2 regions of the Peribacillus sp. NPDC096448 genome follow, and region 2 is predicted to be linked to the other one. Evidence: riboswitches for the same ligand, from Rfam matches in the RefSeq annotation. Region 2 holds a riboswitch; the other holds the start of a gene.
What was found. A riboswitch is a leader RNA that binds a small molecule or an ion and turns the genes downstream of it on or off. The one in region 2 is predicted to bind thiamine pyrophosphate.
Positions count from the first base shown of each region.

Region 1: it holds a riboswitch for thiamine pyrophosphate, as region 2 does, so the genes downstream of both, ACIQ0C_RS00130 (ABC transporter substrate-binding protein) here and thiC (phosphomethylpyrimidine synthase ThiC) in region 2, are expected to answer to the same signal.

Region 1 covers NZ_JBIWEU010000001.1:26,027-32,279, forward strand. Annotated here, with positions in the region: gene mbcS (acyl-CoA synthetase MbcS) at 1-108, shown strand, start outside; gene ACIQ0C_RS00115 (amidohydrolase) at 262-1,863, shown strand; gene rarD (EamA family transporter RarD) at 1,944-2,873, shown strand; gene ACIQ0C_RS00125 (protein-glutamine gamma-glutamyltransferase) at 2,950-3,777, opposite strand; TPP riboswitch at 4,092-4,201, shown strand; gene ACIQ0C_RS00130 (ABC transporter substrate-binding protein) at 4,335-5,330, shown strand; gene ACIQ0C_RS00135 (thiamine-binding protein) at 5,342-5,626, shown strand; gene ACIQ0C_RS00140 (ABC transporter permease) at 5,623-6,253, shown strand, end outside.
Region 2 covers NZ_JBIWEU010000030.1:14,370-20,622, reverse strand. Annotated here, with positions in the region: gene ACIQ0C_RS25780 (DUF3231 family protein) at 1-261, shown strand, start outside; gene thiC (phosphomethylpyrimidine synthase ThiC) at 540-2,321, opposite strand; TPP riboswitch at 2,458-2,572, opposite strand; gene ACIQ0C_RS25770 (HAD family hydrolase) at 2,688-3,476, opposite strand; gene ACIQ0C_RS25765 (histidine phosphatase family protein) at 3,634-4,179, opposite strand; gene ACIQ0C_RS25760 (hypothetical protein) at 4,449-4,901, opposite strand; gene ACIQ0C_RS25755 (zinc-dependent alcohol dehydrogenase) at 5,224-6,253, opposite strand, start outside.

The DNA of each region.
Region 1 (6,253 bases), on a different contig from region 2:
AAATATCCAAGGAAAATCGAATTTTTAGAAGAGCTGCCCAAAACGACATCAGGTAAAATCAAACGGGTGGATTTACGGAAAAGGGAAGAAGCACTCCTTAATAATTGATCGAAATGCATGACCGTCAGCCTCCAAGGCTGGCTTTTTTTTATTGGCAAGGGCTTGGGTAAAAGCATAAATATGGGAATTCGTGATATGAGATGGTACACTTACTGCATATCTGCACAGTAACAATCATTTAATAAGGAGTGTAAAGCTGGAATGGGAACGTTATGGTTCAATGGGTCGATTTATACGATGATTAAAGAAAATGATCAAGTGGAGGCAGTATACACTGAAAAGGGGGTAATTGTTGATACCGGCAGCCTGGACCATTTGAAAAATGAATATGCCGGCAATATTTCCAGGGAAATCGACTTAAAAGGACAAACGATGCTTCCGGGGTTAGTGGATAGTCACCTTCATTTGGTCGGGCATGGTGAAAGGCTGCTTCGTTTAGACCTCTCTTTGATGGATAGCAGGGAGTCGATCATGAAATCCTTGAAGGAAAAGTGCTCAAAGACCCCGGCCGGAAAGTGGATCGTTGCCGAAGGGTGGAATGAAAATGAATGGCCGAGCCCTGAATTGATATTACGGGATGAGCTTGACGCGATTTCGGCAGATCATCCCATCGTATTGAAAAGGATCTGCCGGCATGCCTTGGTGGTCAATTCGCGCGCCCTTTTGGAAGCGGATATTAAAGAAGATATAAAAGAACCTCCAGGCGGGGTGATCTGCCGATATCCTGACGGACGTTTAAATGGTCTATTTAAAGAAAGTCAGGCGCAGAACCTTATTTTAGACAGCCTTCCCGGCATTGATCAAGAGTATATCGAAAACGCGCTCACAGAGGCCATAGAAGACGCATATAAGCTAGGTTTGACTGGCGTACATACTGAGGACCTCCATTACTACAATGGCTTCATGCCGACATATCAGGCGTTTAAATCGGTAATCGAGGACCGGGAAATGGCCTTTCGCGCCAACTTACTCGTCCATCACGAAGCGTTTGAAGAAATGCTGGCAGCAGGCGGCGGCTATCAGAAAGGTACGCGATACATCAAATTCGATAGCATGAAGATATTTACCGACGGCTCCTTAGGCGGACGCACAGCCTTGTTGAGCAAACCTTATGTAGATCAAAAGAATACGAATGGAGTTGCGATATTCACTGAAAACGAGCTTCAGGAATGGGTGAAAAAAGCAAGGGCTGCCGGAATGCCGATTGCTGTCCATGCGATTGGCGATCTCGCTTTTGAATATGTCTTGAATGCAATTGAAGCCCTCCCCCCGAAAAAGGGACAGAGGGACCGGCTCATCCATGCGCAGATTGTCCGGCCGGAGCTGTTGGAGCGGGCGGCAAAGCTGCCGGTAATCTTTGATATCCAACCGGGTTTCGTCCCATCCGATTTTCCGTGGGTGGAAGAAAAGGTTCCTGCCGATCTGTTGGAATTCTCCTATGCCTGGAAAACCTATTTGAATTTGGGCATCATTTGTGCGGGGGGATCGGATGCACCCATTGAACCCTTAAATCCGATTTTGGGCATTCATGCTGCTGTCACAAGGATGAAAATCAACAGTGAGGACCGTACTGTATATGGCTTGGGTGAAAGGCTTTCCGTTTACGAGGCTTTCGCACTGTATACCAAGGGGAGTGCTGCAGCAATCGGGCAGGAAAAACGCCGCGGTGTGATCAATAAAGGGTACGATGCCGATTTTACCGTGTTTAATCTGGATGTCTTTGCTGTTGCGCCGGATGATCTCCTGAAAGCTGAGGCGGTCATGACGGTCATTGATGACAAAATCATGTATGATAAAAATTAACAGTTGCAAAAAAAGAAATGGAAATACAAAATTGTTAGTTGGAATTAGATAAAGGAATGTAAATGGAAAGAAGGCTTGTTATGAAAGTGGATGAACAAAAAGAAGGGGCGATTTATGCAGCCCTTTCTTACATGATGTGGGGAGTTGTGCCGATTTACTGGAAGTTCCTTCAGGGAGTCGGTGCAATAGAAATTTTAGCTCAGAGGGTATTATGGTCTTTCGTGTTCATGCTGGTTTTATTGATGTTCATGAAAAAATGGCAAGCGTTTCTTAATTATGTCAAAAACATAATGGGAAATCCGAAACTCTTTACGGCATTACTAACGGCCTCACTGCTTGTTACAGCTAATTGGGGAGTGTTCATATGGGCCGTTAACTCTGGCCGCATCCTCGACACGAGCCTTGGATATTATATCAATCCGCTAGTCAGTGTACTATTGGGAGTGATAGTCTTAAAAGAAAAATTGAGCGGGGCCCAAATCATTTCATTCCTGCTTGCAGGAATCGGAGTCTTGATCCTTGGCATTCATTTCGGCACGATCCCGTGGATCTCTCTTGTTTTGGCCATGACCTTTGGATTATACGGTCTGGCAAAAAAAATGATCAAGGCCGAATCGGCGATCGGGCTGACGCTCGAAACGATGATGGTAACGCCCCTGGCCCTGGGTTACCTGATATACTTGATGAACCGGTCAGAAATGCAATTCTTTACAGATGGGAGCACAAGCTTGCTGTTGGTGGGCGGCGGTATTGCCACGGCATTGCCTCTTTTATATTTTGCAAAAGGGGCGGAGAAGATCCCGTTATCGATGCTTGGCATTTTTCAGTATATCGCTCCGACCTTATCTTTATTGATCGGGGTATTCGTCTATCATGAAAGTTTCACCAAAGCACATCTTTTAGCCTTTTTGTTCATATGGTCAGCCTTGGCTGTTTATACACTATCCATAACGAAATGGGGTCAGGCAAGTGCCCGCAGGTTCAAAGGCAAAGGGAATATTGGGGCGTGAAAAGAAAAAATGCTTGGGAGATCTCTCCCCAAGCATTTTTTTATGCCGGTGGTTTTACGGCATGGGAACTAAAGGGTCATGAGAGGTATATCTTCGAACCTATTTCAGAAACAATACAATCGGAAAGGCTGGCAGGACTGTTACCGGGCTTTGCACGGGGGAAATTTTGTTGGAATTGTCTATAGAAGGAACTATCCAGGAAAATGATATGCGTTGTCAGGAATGCTGATATGGTGGCGTACGGCTTTCTATTGCTATTCAATTCATTGATGATTCCCTGTGCAGTGGTAATCCCGATCCCGTGGCCATAAAAGAGGCCATTTCCTAATAATATCGCATTTTCACCTTGCCATTCAGGAGTTGCCTCGTCGTGATCAGGGTTTTTGAAGTAAACGCAATCACCTGGTAAATAATCCCGTCCTTGGTGAACGATAAGAGCCATATTCCTTGGAGGGCGCCAATCATATAAAAATAGATCTGAAAAAAGATAGTCGAAATTCCTAGGGCCGATTAAATCCAAAATCGCCTTTAAAAAAGTGACGACTATCGCTGTCCCGCATTCGAAGGCATAAAGCCTTCCATTCATGAAAATGTCAACGAGTGCAGCATGGGGGAGAATCCCTGGCTGAAGGGTAAAGGTGCCATCCTTTGAAAGGTGCCAATATTGTTGATTGGATTGAGATTCCTCAAGTGTGGAAAATTCCGGACCGCTTTTATCCAACGCAATAGCTGCCTGTATGACTCGGTTCCTCAGCTGTATCTCGAAATTGAAATCCCCAAAGTTCCGGTATTCAAAAACGTTAGAATCTTCCGCCAAGCATTGAAGAGTTTCAAGCGATTTAGCAGATGCTGTACCTGGTTGGATTTGACTGACATCTAACCATTTTTGATTAATCTTTATCATGATCATATCCACCTTTTGCTTATGAAATTAAGGGTTTAATAAAACCAGTAAACAAAAATGTCTACAGGTAATGCACATTATATGAATGCTTGCAAAGAAATGACTATTTGGAACGTGTCCGCCACCGTTGCAGCCAAGAATGATTGGAATGAAAAGAGGCAGACTTAGTTTGCTTCCAATGATTTTCGTTCGAAAAGCTGTTTTGCTAGATATCCTAAAGTGCCAGGAATACCTTTCCAATTAGTGATAAGAAGCAAATTAGTATTCCTTTTTCCCTATGAATTGATATAATGAGAGAGAAAAGTTCATATGTGCGAGAAATGTAGGGGGGCCAGTACTGCTGGCTGAGATTGCATCCTTTAGATGCTGACTCTTTGAACCTGATCTGGATGATGCCAGCGGAGGGAACATATTATTACTGATTTTCTGTTTTGTATGTTAACGTCCGAATTCATCTTCGGGCGTTTTTTGCTTTTTTATCCAGTATTTGAATAGACCCTGGAGCCCCATTATGTTCCGGCATATGGAACTTATAAGATGTGTAGGAGGATAATGACTTGAATAAATTCTTACCACTGTTAACTTCGTTGTTCCTTTTGGCTGGATGCGGAGCAGGCGGAACTAATGAAAAAGAAGAAGCATCTAAAAATGAAGAATTAAAAAAGGTATCGGTCGTGCTCGATTGGACACCGAATACAAACCATACTGGATTGTATGTAGCCAAGGAAAAAGGTTATTTTAAAGATCAAGGTCTTGATGTGGAAATTATCATGCCAGGTGAAGCTGGAGCCGATAAGCTTGTCGCTTCAGGGAAATCTGAATTTGGCGTGAGCTACCAGGAGGGCATAACGCAGGCCCGCGTGCAGGGCGTGCCGATTGTTTCGGTAGCTGCTGTCATCCAGCATAATACCTCGGGATTCGCTTCCCCTGAGGCAAAGGACATTAAAACTCCCAAGGATTTTGAAGGGAAAACGTATGGTGGCTGGGGATCTCCGGTTGAAAAGGCCATAATTGATTCACTCATGAAAAAAGAAAATGCGGATGTAAATGAAGTGGACATAGTCAATACAGGAGACATGGATTTTTTCACTTCGGTTAAAAGGGATATAGATTTTGCCTGGATTTATTATGGTTGGACAGGCATTGAGGCTGAGTTGCGAAATGAAAAGCTTAATATGGTTTACTTAACCGAATACTCTGATAAGCTTGATTACTATACGCCTGTTTTGACTACAAATGAAAAGATGATAAAAGAAGATCCCGAGACTGTTAAAGCATTCGTTCATGCAGCTTCGAAAGGGTACCAGTATGCGATTAAGAATCCTGATGATGCAGCAGGCATGTTAATTAAGTCTGCACCGGATCTTGATGCAAAACTAGTAAAGAAAAGCCAGGAGTGGCTTGCAGACAAGTATCAGGATGATGCTCCGCGATGGGGTGAACAAAAGCTTGAAATTTGGAAGAATTACAGTGATTGGATGACTGAAAATAAGCTTCTTGAAGGTGATTTCGATCCTGAAAAGGCATTTACCAATGAATTTTTACCAAAATAGGAGGAAATGCAATGGCCAACTCATTAATTAGCATACAAATTATTCCTAAAGGGGAAAATGTCATCCCTATGGTCGATGAAGCAATCAAGATCATTGAAGAATCAGGTGTCAAGTATGAGGTTCACCCGCTTGAAACGACAATGGAGGGTGAGCTTTCCGAACTTTTTGCCGTGATAGAAAAAATGAATGTAAGAATGATTGAAATAGGATCGCCGAATGTCATTTCCCAAGTGAAAATATTATATCAGCCAAGCGGGATTACGATGGATACGTTAACGGAGAAATATCGGGCATGATCGGAAGGGGAATTTGGAAGAAGGGGGCTCCCTTCTTTCTTTTATTATTGTTGCTGATAGTATGGGAGTCAGTGACAGTCTTATTGAAAGTCGAAGAATGGCTGCTTCCCGCTCCATCGGCCATTTTTATTGAAGGAATTGAGTCGTCCCGCAATCTTTACGGACACCTTATATCCACAACGGAGCTTGCGTTGTCGGGTTTTTTTATTGGAAGCTGCATCGGCTTATTGATCGCGGCAATTCTGCACCTTTTTCCAGGTGTGAAGGACGCGGTTTATCCTCTGCTCATACTATCACAAAATATACCTATCATTGTTTTGGCGCCGCTATTGGTGATCTGGTTTGGCTTTGGCATGCTGCCTAAGTTAATCGTGATTTCGCTGGTATGTTTTTTTCCGGTTGCGGTTGCATCATTGGACGGTTTTCGCCAGACACCATACGAGCTTAAGCATTATTTCAAGATGATGGGAGCGGGAAAAAGCCAGTTATTTTGGAAGCTGGAACTTCCTCACTCGATCCCGTTCATTTTCTCCGGCCTGAAAATTTCGGCCACTTATAGTGTAATGGGTGCTGTTATTTCGGAATGGCTTGGGGCAAAATCGGGGATTGGTGTTTATATGACTCTCG
Region 2 (6,253 bases):
CCTAAAGCTAATTTGGAGGATATTCCCGTCGGGGCACGTCTTCAAGATCCTGAAATCTCTGCTTCAGTATCAATCGATATTAATGCAGGATTAGTTGCTTGCAGCCAAATGATGGGTCAATGCATCCGCGAAGATATTGCACAGATGTTTGCGCAATTCCATACCAATAAAGCTGCATTGGGTGCTGACTTCCTAAGATTGAATAAGGAAAAAGGATGGCTTGTCCCTCCTCCTCTTCATATTAGCAAAACAAGTATGTAAATAGTAATGAAATATCCCCTTAATCATGTTTTGTGATTGAATGCCCAACATGATTAAGGGATTTATTCCATAAGGACGATCAAGGAATCATTACCATTGCAAACTTTCGATTAAGTGGCACTTTGTACATTGTTGACTATAATCATTTATCACAAATTCATGGTTACAATTTTCCCGAAAAGTGTTCAGCTCCCTTTTCAGCTGTTCCAATTGAGTTTCCAACTGTTTCATTTCAATTTTTATCTGGATTACCCGATTCATCGAATTCTCCTTCGGAATCATTGATAGATTTTCCCATCCGTTTTCCTAAATTCATTCGCTTTTTCTTTAAGCCCTTCATCGATTACCGACTCAAAACCCAGACCCTTCTCCTTCGCCAAATCACGGATATCCTGAGAGATTCTCATACTGCAGAATTTTGGTCCGCACATTGAACAGAAATGGGCTGTTTTGGCACCTTCAGCCGGAAGAGTTTCATCGTGATATTCAACTGCCCTTTCAGGGTCAAGGGAAAGATTGAATTGATCTCTCCAACGAAATTCGAATCTGGCCTTCGAAAGGGCATCATCCCGTTTTCTGGCCTGCGGATGGCCTTTTGCAAGGTCAGCTGCGTGGGCTGCAATTTTGTAAGTAATGACCCCTACCCGAACATCCTCTTTATTCGGTAGCCCCAAATGCTCTTTCGGTGTCACATAGCAAAGCATGGCAGTACCAAACCATCCAATCATGGCAGCACCAATCGCAGAAGTGATATGGTCATATCCAGGAGCTATATCCGTCGTCAATGGTCCCAGGGTATAGAATGGTGCTTCTTGACAGACTTCCAGCTGCTTATCCATATTTTCTTTAATCAAATGCATCGGTACGTGACCGGGTCCCTCCACCATTACTTGAACGTCGTGCTTCCAAGCAATCTTCGTCAACTCCCCAAGTGTTTCCAATTCGGCAAATTGTGCCTCATCGTTTGCATCTGCAATGGACCCAGGACGGAGACCGTCACCTAATGAGAATGCGACATCATACGTCTTCATGATTTCACAAATCTCTTCAAAGTGAGTATAGAGAAAACTTTCTTGGTGGTGGGCCAAGCACCATTGTGCCATTATGGAGCCTCCCCTGGAAACAATGCCCGTAACTCGCTTTGCTGTCATTGGGATGTATCGCAAAAGCACACCAGCGTGTATGGTGAAGTAATCGACACCTTGCTCAGCCTGCTCGATTAATGTATCCCGGAAAACTTCCCAATTTAAATCTTCCGCGACTCCATTCACTTTTTCCAATGCTTGATATATCGGAACCGTTCCAACCGGCACAGGTGAATTCCTAATAATCCATTCCCGCGTCGTGTGAATATTCTTTCCTGTGGAAAGATCCATTATGTTGTCTGCACCCCATCGTGTTGCCCAAGTCATTTTCTCCACTTCAGCTTCGATCGATGAACTAACAGCTGAGTTTCCAATATTCGCATTTATTTTCACGTGAAAATTACGTCCGATGATCATGGGCTCACTTTCCGGATGGTTAATATTTGCCGGAATGATCGCCCGCCCGCTAGCTACCTCTTCTCTTACAAACTCAGGGGCTACATTTTCCCTGATCGAAATGAACTCCATTTCTGGAGTAATGATACCTTTGCGGGCATAATGGAGCTGGGTTACGTTTTTCCCTTTCACTGCACGCAATGGTTTTCTTTTCAATCCCGGAAAAACTTCGGCATTGGATTGTGATTCCACTTTTCTATATCCGTTATCTTCGGGCTTTATTTCACGCCCTTCATACTCTTCAACATCTTCCCGTTCCAGAACCCAGCTGCGTCTAATCGGGGAAAGGCCTTTATGAATATCAATGGGATATTCTGAATCCGTATAGAAGCCGCTTGTGTCATATACACGTAAAGGCGGATTCTCCTCTTCGCCGAATGCCCCTGTTGTCGGACTTAGCTTAATTTCACGCATAGGTACTTTAATATCGGGTCTAGATCCCTCAACATACACTTTTTTACTCCCGGCAAAACTGGACATAATTGAAACGTTCATGTCATTTACTGAATTACTCTTCATGATTTCATTTCTCCTTTTTAAGTTCATTTAAAAAGGACAAAATCCAATCCATTTCGCACGAAAAAGCCAGGTCTCAAATTTAAAGACCCGGCTAACGTTAGTATGACTACAGAAATGACCAATTGAAATGTCATCGTTCAGTAGATTCTAACTTCCCCACGCTGGTATGAACCAGATCAGGTCCTGAGGGTTAAGAAGCTTAAGCGCTTCCCTCTCAGCCCAACTTTTATTGGACACCCCTAGTCTGAATAATTTAATTGATTACAGGGTAACTATAGCTCACCCTTTTCATTCTGTAAATAATTTGAAAGACCTAATATTTTCTCTACAATTATCTAAAATTGTTATTTGGAGGAGGACCGCCAATTAATCCCTCAGGCTCTCAAGGATAGGGAAAAGCTCCTCTAAATGCGTGATTTCATAGGTTGGAATCACTTCATTCCGTTCCTTATCATGGCGATTTATCCAAACCGACTTTATACCTACCCGTGATGCTCCAAGGATATCGGTCATTAAATTATCGCCGACCATCAATACTTCATCCTTATCAAGCTCCATGATTTCCAAAGCATGCTCAAAAATGGAGGCATCCGGTTTACCTCGTCCAAATGCGCCTGAAATCACGATTTGGTCGAAATAAGGAACCAGTTCAGGCGTAATTTCAAGTTTGGTATTTTGCAATTCAGGAGATCCGTTCGTAAGCAATAGCAATTTGTACTTCCCTTTTAATTCATCCAGAACACGGAATGTTTCTTCATAGATAAATGGCTTTTTGCGTCTTTCGGCCGGGAAACGTTCTGCCAGTTCAAGCCCAAATTCCGGGTCATCGATCCCTAAAGCCTTCAAGCCCCTCGTCCACGCTTCTTTCCGATAAGCCGGTACAATCCCGGCCATCTTCCGGAATTCATCATGGTCATCTTGAAAATTCCCCCATAGTCCCTCAAATGGGTTGATTCCAATCATTTGAGTGAATGCATATGTATCGTAAGAAGAATAAAGGTCACGCGCTTCCTTCCGCACCGCTTCTTCAAACTCGTCGACATTCAGACCATATTTCTCCTTGGCAACTTGACATGTAGCCACAAAAGCCTCTTTTACACTTTTCTGATCCCAAAGTAATGTATCATCTAAATCAAAAAAAACTGCCTTCAGCAAAATGTCCACCCCTCTTTCCCCAATATTGAATTCGTAAAAATTACACTATTACAATAATAAACCACAACCAATAAAAAAAGAATAACTATTCGGAAAATGCCTGCCTCTTTCTTAAAATCAGCAAAATGGCTTACCTTTTCCTGGTGGAAACCATATATTATTTCCCTTCTCTTCTTTCAAATACATAGAGTTTTCCATTACTGGCAATCTTGAATTTTGGACCGATGAACCCTCGCCGGATCAGCTCTTTCCTCAGATATACCATGAGGGCGGCATGACTCACGATCAGAACATTCCTTTCCCCCTTTGCAAAAACTTCATCCAATACTTTATTGATCCTTTGCTCTGCAATCTTAATTTCCGCCCTTGTCTGCTTGTTGATCACCGAGCAGCAGCGAATCCAGATGGCCCAAAGGATGAACGGCAGCTTGATCCTTCCTCTCAGAGGTGGTGATGGTATTTCCCGCAGCTCCTCCATCCTATGAACCGTACCTGGATAGATGTGTTCCGCTGTCTTGACAGCTCTCGACATATCACTGCAATAACATTCTTGCCATTCCTCAACACCAAATAAAGTCGTTCCATAAATAATATCCGCAGCATCATAGTCCTCAAACCATTGCTTCATATCATCCGCCGTCACAGATCTCCCAGTAGGAAATTCATGTGCCACCTTAAAATGCCGTACCAAACCAATTTTCATATATTCTCCTTTTTATCTTTTAAAATATTCATTTCTTTTTCCTGTAAAAGCCCTTAACAATATATTAACCTATGTAAAGCTATATAATAAATGCAAGTTGAAACCATTAAAAACCTTACTGAGCTCTCCTTGACATTGTGTATGGTTAAAGGTTCTCACAGATTGAGTCACTGCAAGCATTTGATTATGATAGGGAAAGATATCATAGGCAAGACCATATGTAAAATGATCGAAAAAAGAGAAAGCATATCGCCTTCTCCTTTTATCGTTTAATCTATGAATTGAAGTTCTGTTATCGTACATCTTTTCCTGAATTTATATTTCCCGCTCAAATCACTGAATTGATAATCATTTAGGGATTTCCCCAGTTGTTCCTTTAGTTTATCCACCGTGATGGTTTCCTCAACTGTCTCTTTCCAATTTTCATTTCCCATTATCTCTTCGAACGGAATGACAGTCAGGACTTCATCATATATCTGGATGCTTTGATCGATGCCGAAGCTGCCATAGATACTGCCATTTTCATCAGCAAAGATATGCTCCGATTCCAATTCTTCCACCAACACTTCCAGATATCCCTTTGACTTAACAGGCTTGATGGCAATCTCCGCTTCTGCCTTTACAGGTCCCAATCTCTTATCGATGATCTCTATCGTCAATTTAACGTGAACGGGCGGATAACCAAACCCTTCACAAAGTTCTGCTGCCGAGTTATATACCATCTGAACATCCTCCTTTTGTCACTATCATTATATAATATAAATCCTCCATTTCCTTACCAAAAACCCTTTTTCAAGATCACCCGGTACTGCATCTCTCCTTCATCATCTGAAGGGTCAATCGTCACATTCCCGGATTCCCCTTTAAACGAATGCCAGCCATCATAGTAAAAAAGCCAGTAATCCTGATTTCCTCAGATCACGGGCAAGATGATCATTTATATTTCACATAAATTGATCGAAGTTTATGGTGTATTATCGGTAAACGTATAAATGTAAAAAATCCAATGCAGCTCATGGGCATTGGATTTTTTATAGCTTCACATTATGGCTTTAGCACCACTTTAATACATTCATCTTCGTGATCGTTAAAGATTTGATAAGCCTCACTCGCTTTTTCGAGGGGGACTTTATGGGATATGATTTCCGTAGGGTCGAACTCTCCAGCCGTGATTTTATCAAAAAGCTTGGGCATGTAGTGAATGACCGGTGCTTGTCCCATTTTCAGGTTAATGTTCCGCTCGAATATATTGCCTAATGGGAACATATTATATTTCGATCCGTACACGCCAGTCAGTTGGATCGTGCCGAATTTACGTACGGCGTTAAGTGCAATCTCGATCGCACTTAACGTTCCACCCTGAAGTTTCAGCTTTTGCTCAATCGCCTCTATCGTTGATTTCTTTCCATCCATTCCCACACAGTCTATGACCACATCGGCCCCGCCTGAAGTGATTTCCTTAATGTATCTGCCCATATCGTTATACTCATCGAAGTTATACGCCTCCACCTTATTCATCTGTTTAGCCTTATTGAGTCTATAAGGAAGATTGTCGATGGCAATGACCCTTTTTGCTCCTTTCATCCAAGCGAACTTCTGAACCATCAAGCCAATCGGCCCACAGCCCAATACCGCTACCGTATCACCTTTCTTGACGCCAGCGTTCTCTACACTCCAATATGCGGTTGGCAGCACATCGGACAGGAACAAAAGCGCTTCATCCTCAAGTTCACATGACTCTGGGATGACAAATGGCATGAAGTTTCCATATGGTACCCTAAAATATTCTGCCTGCCCGCCTGGATAGTTCCCATATCGTTCCGTAAAACCAAAGTACCCGCCTGTATCCACCGCTTCATTGGGGTTGGAATTATCACATTGACTCTCCATATCATGTTCACAATAATAACAGTGCCCGCAAGAAATGTTGAAAGGCAAGACAACCCTGTCTCCTTTTTTCACCTTTGTCACTTCCGGACCCACCTCTTCGACGATCCCCATCGGTTCATGGCCAATGATATAATCTTTATGCGTCGGCAAAGCACCCTGATATATATGGAGGTCGGACCCGCAT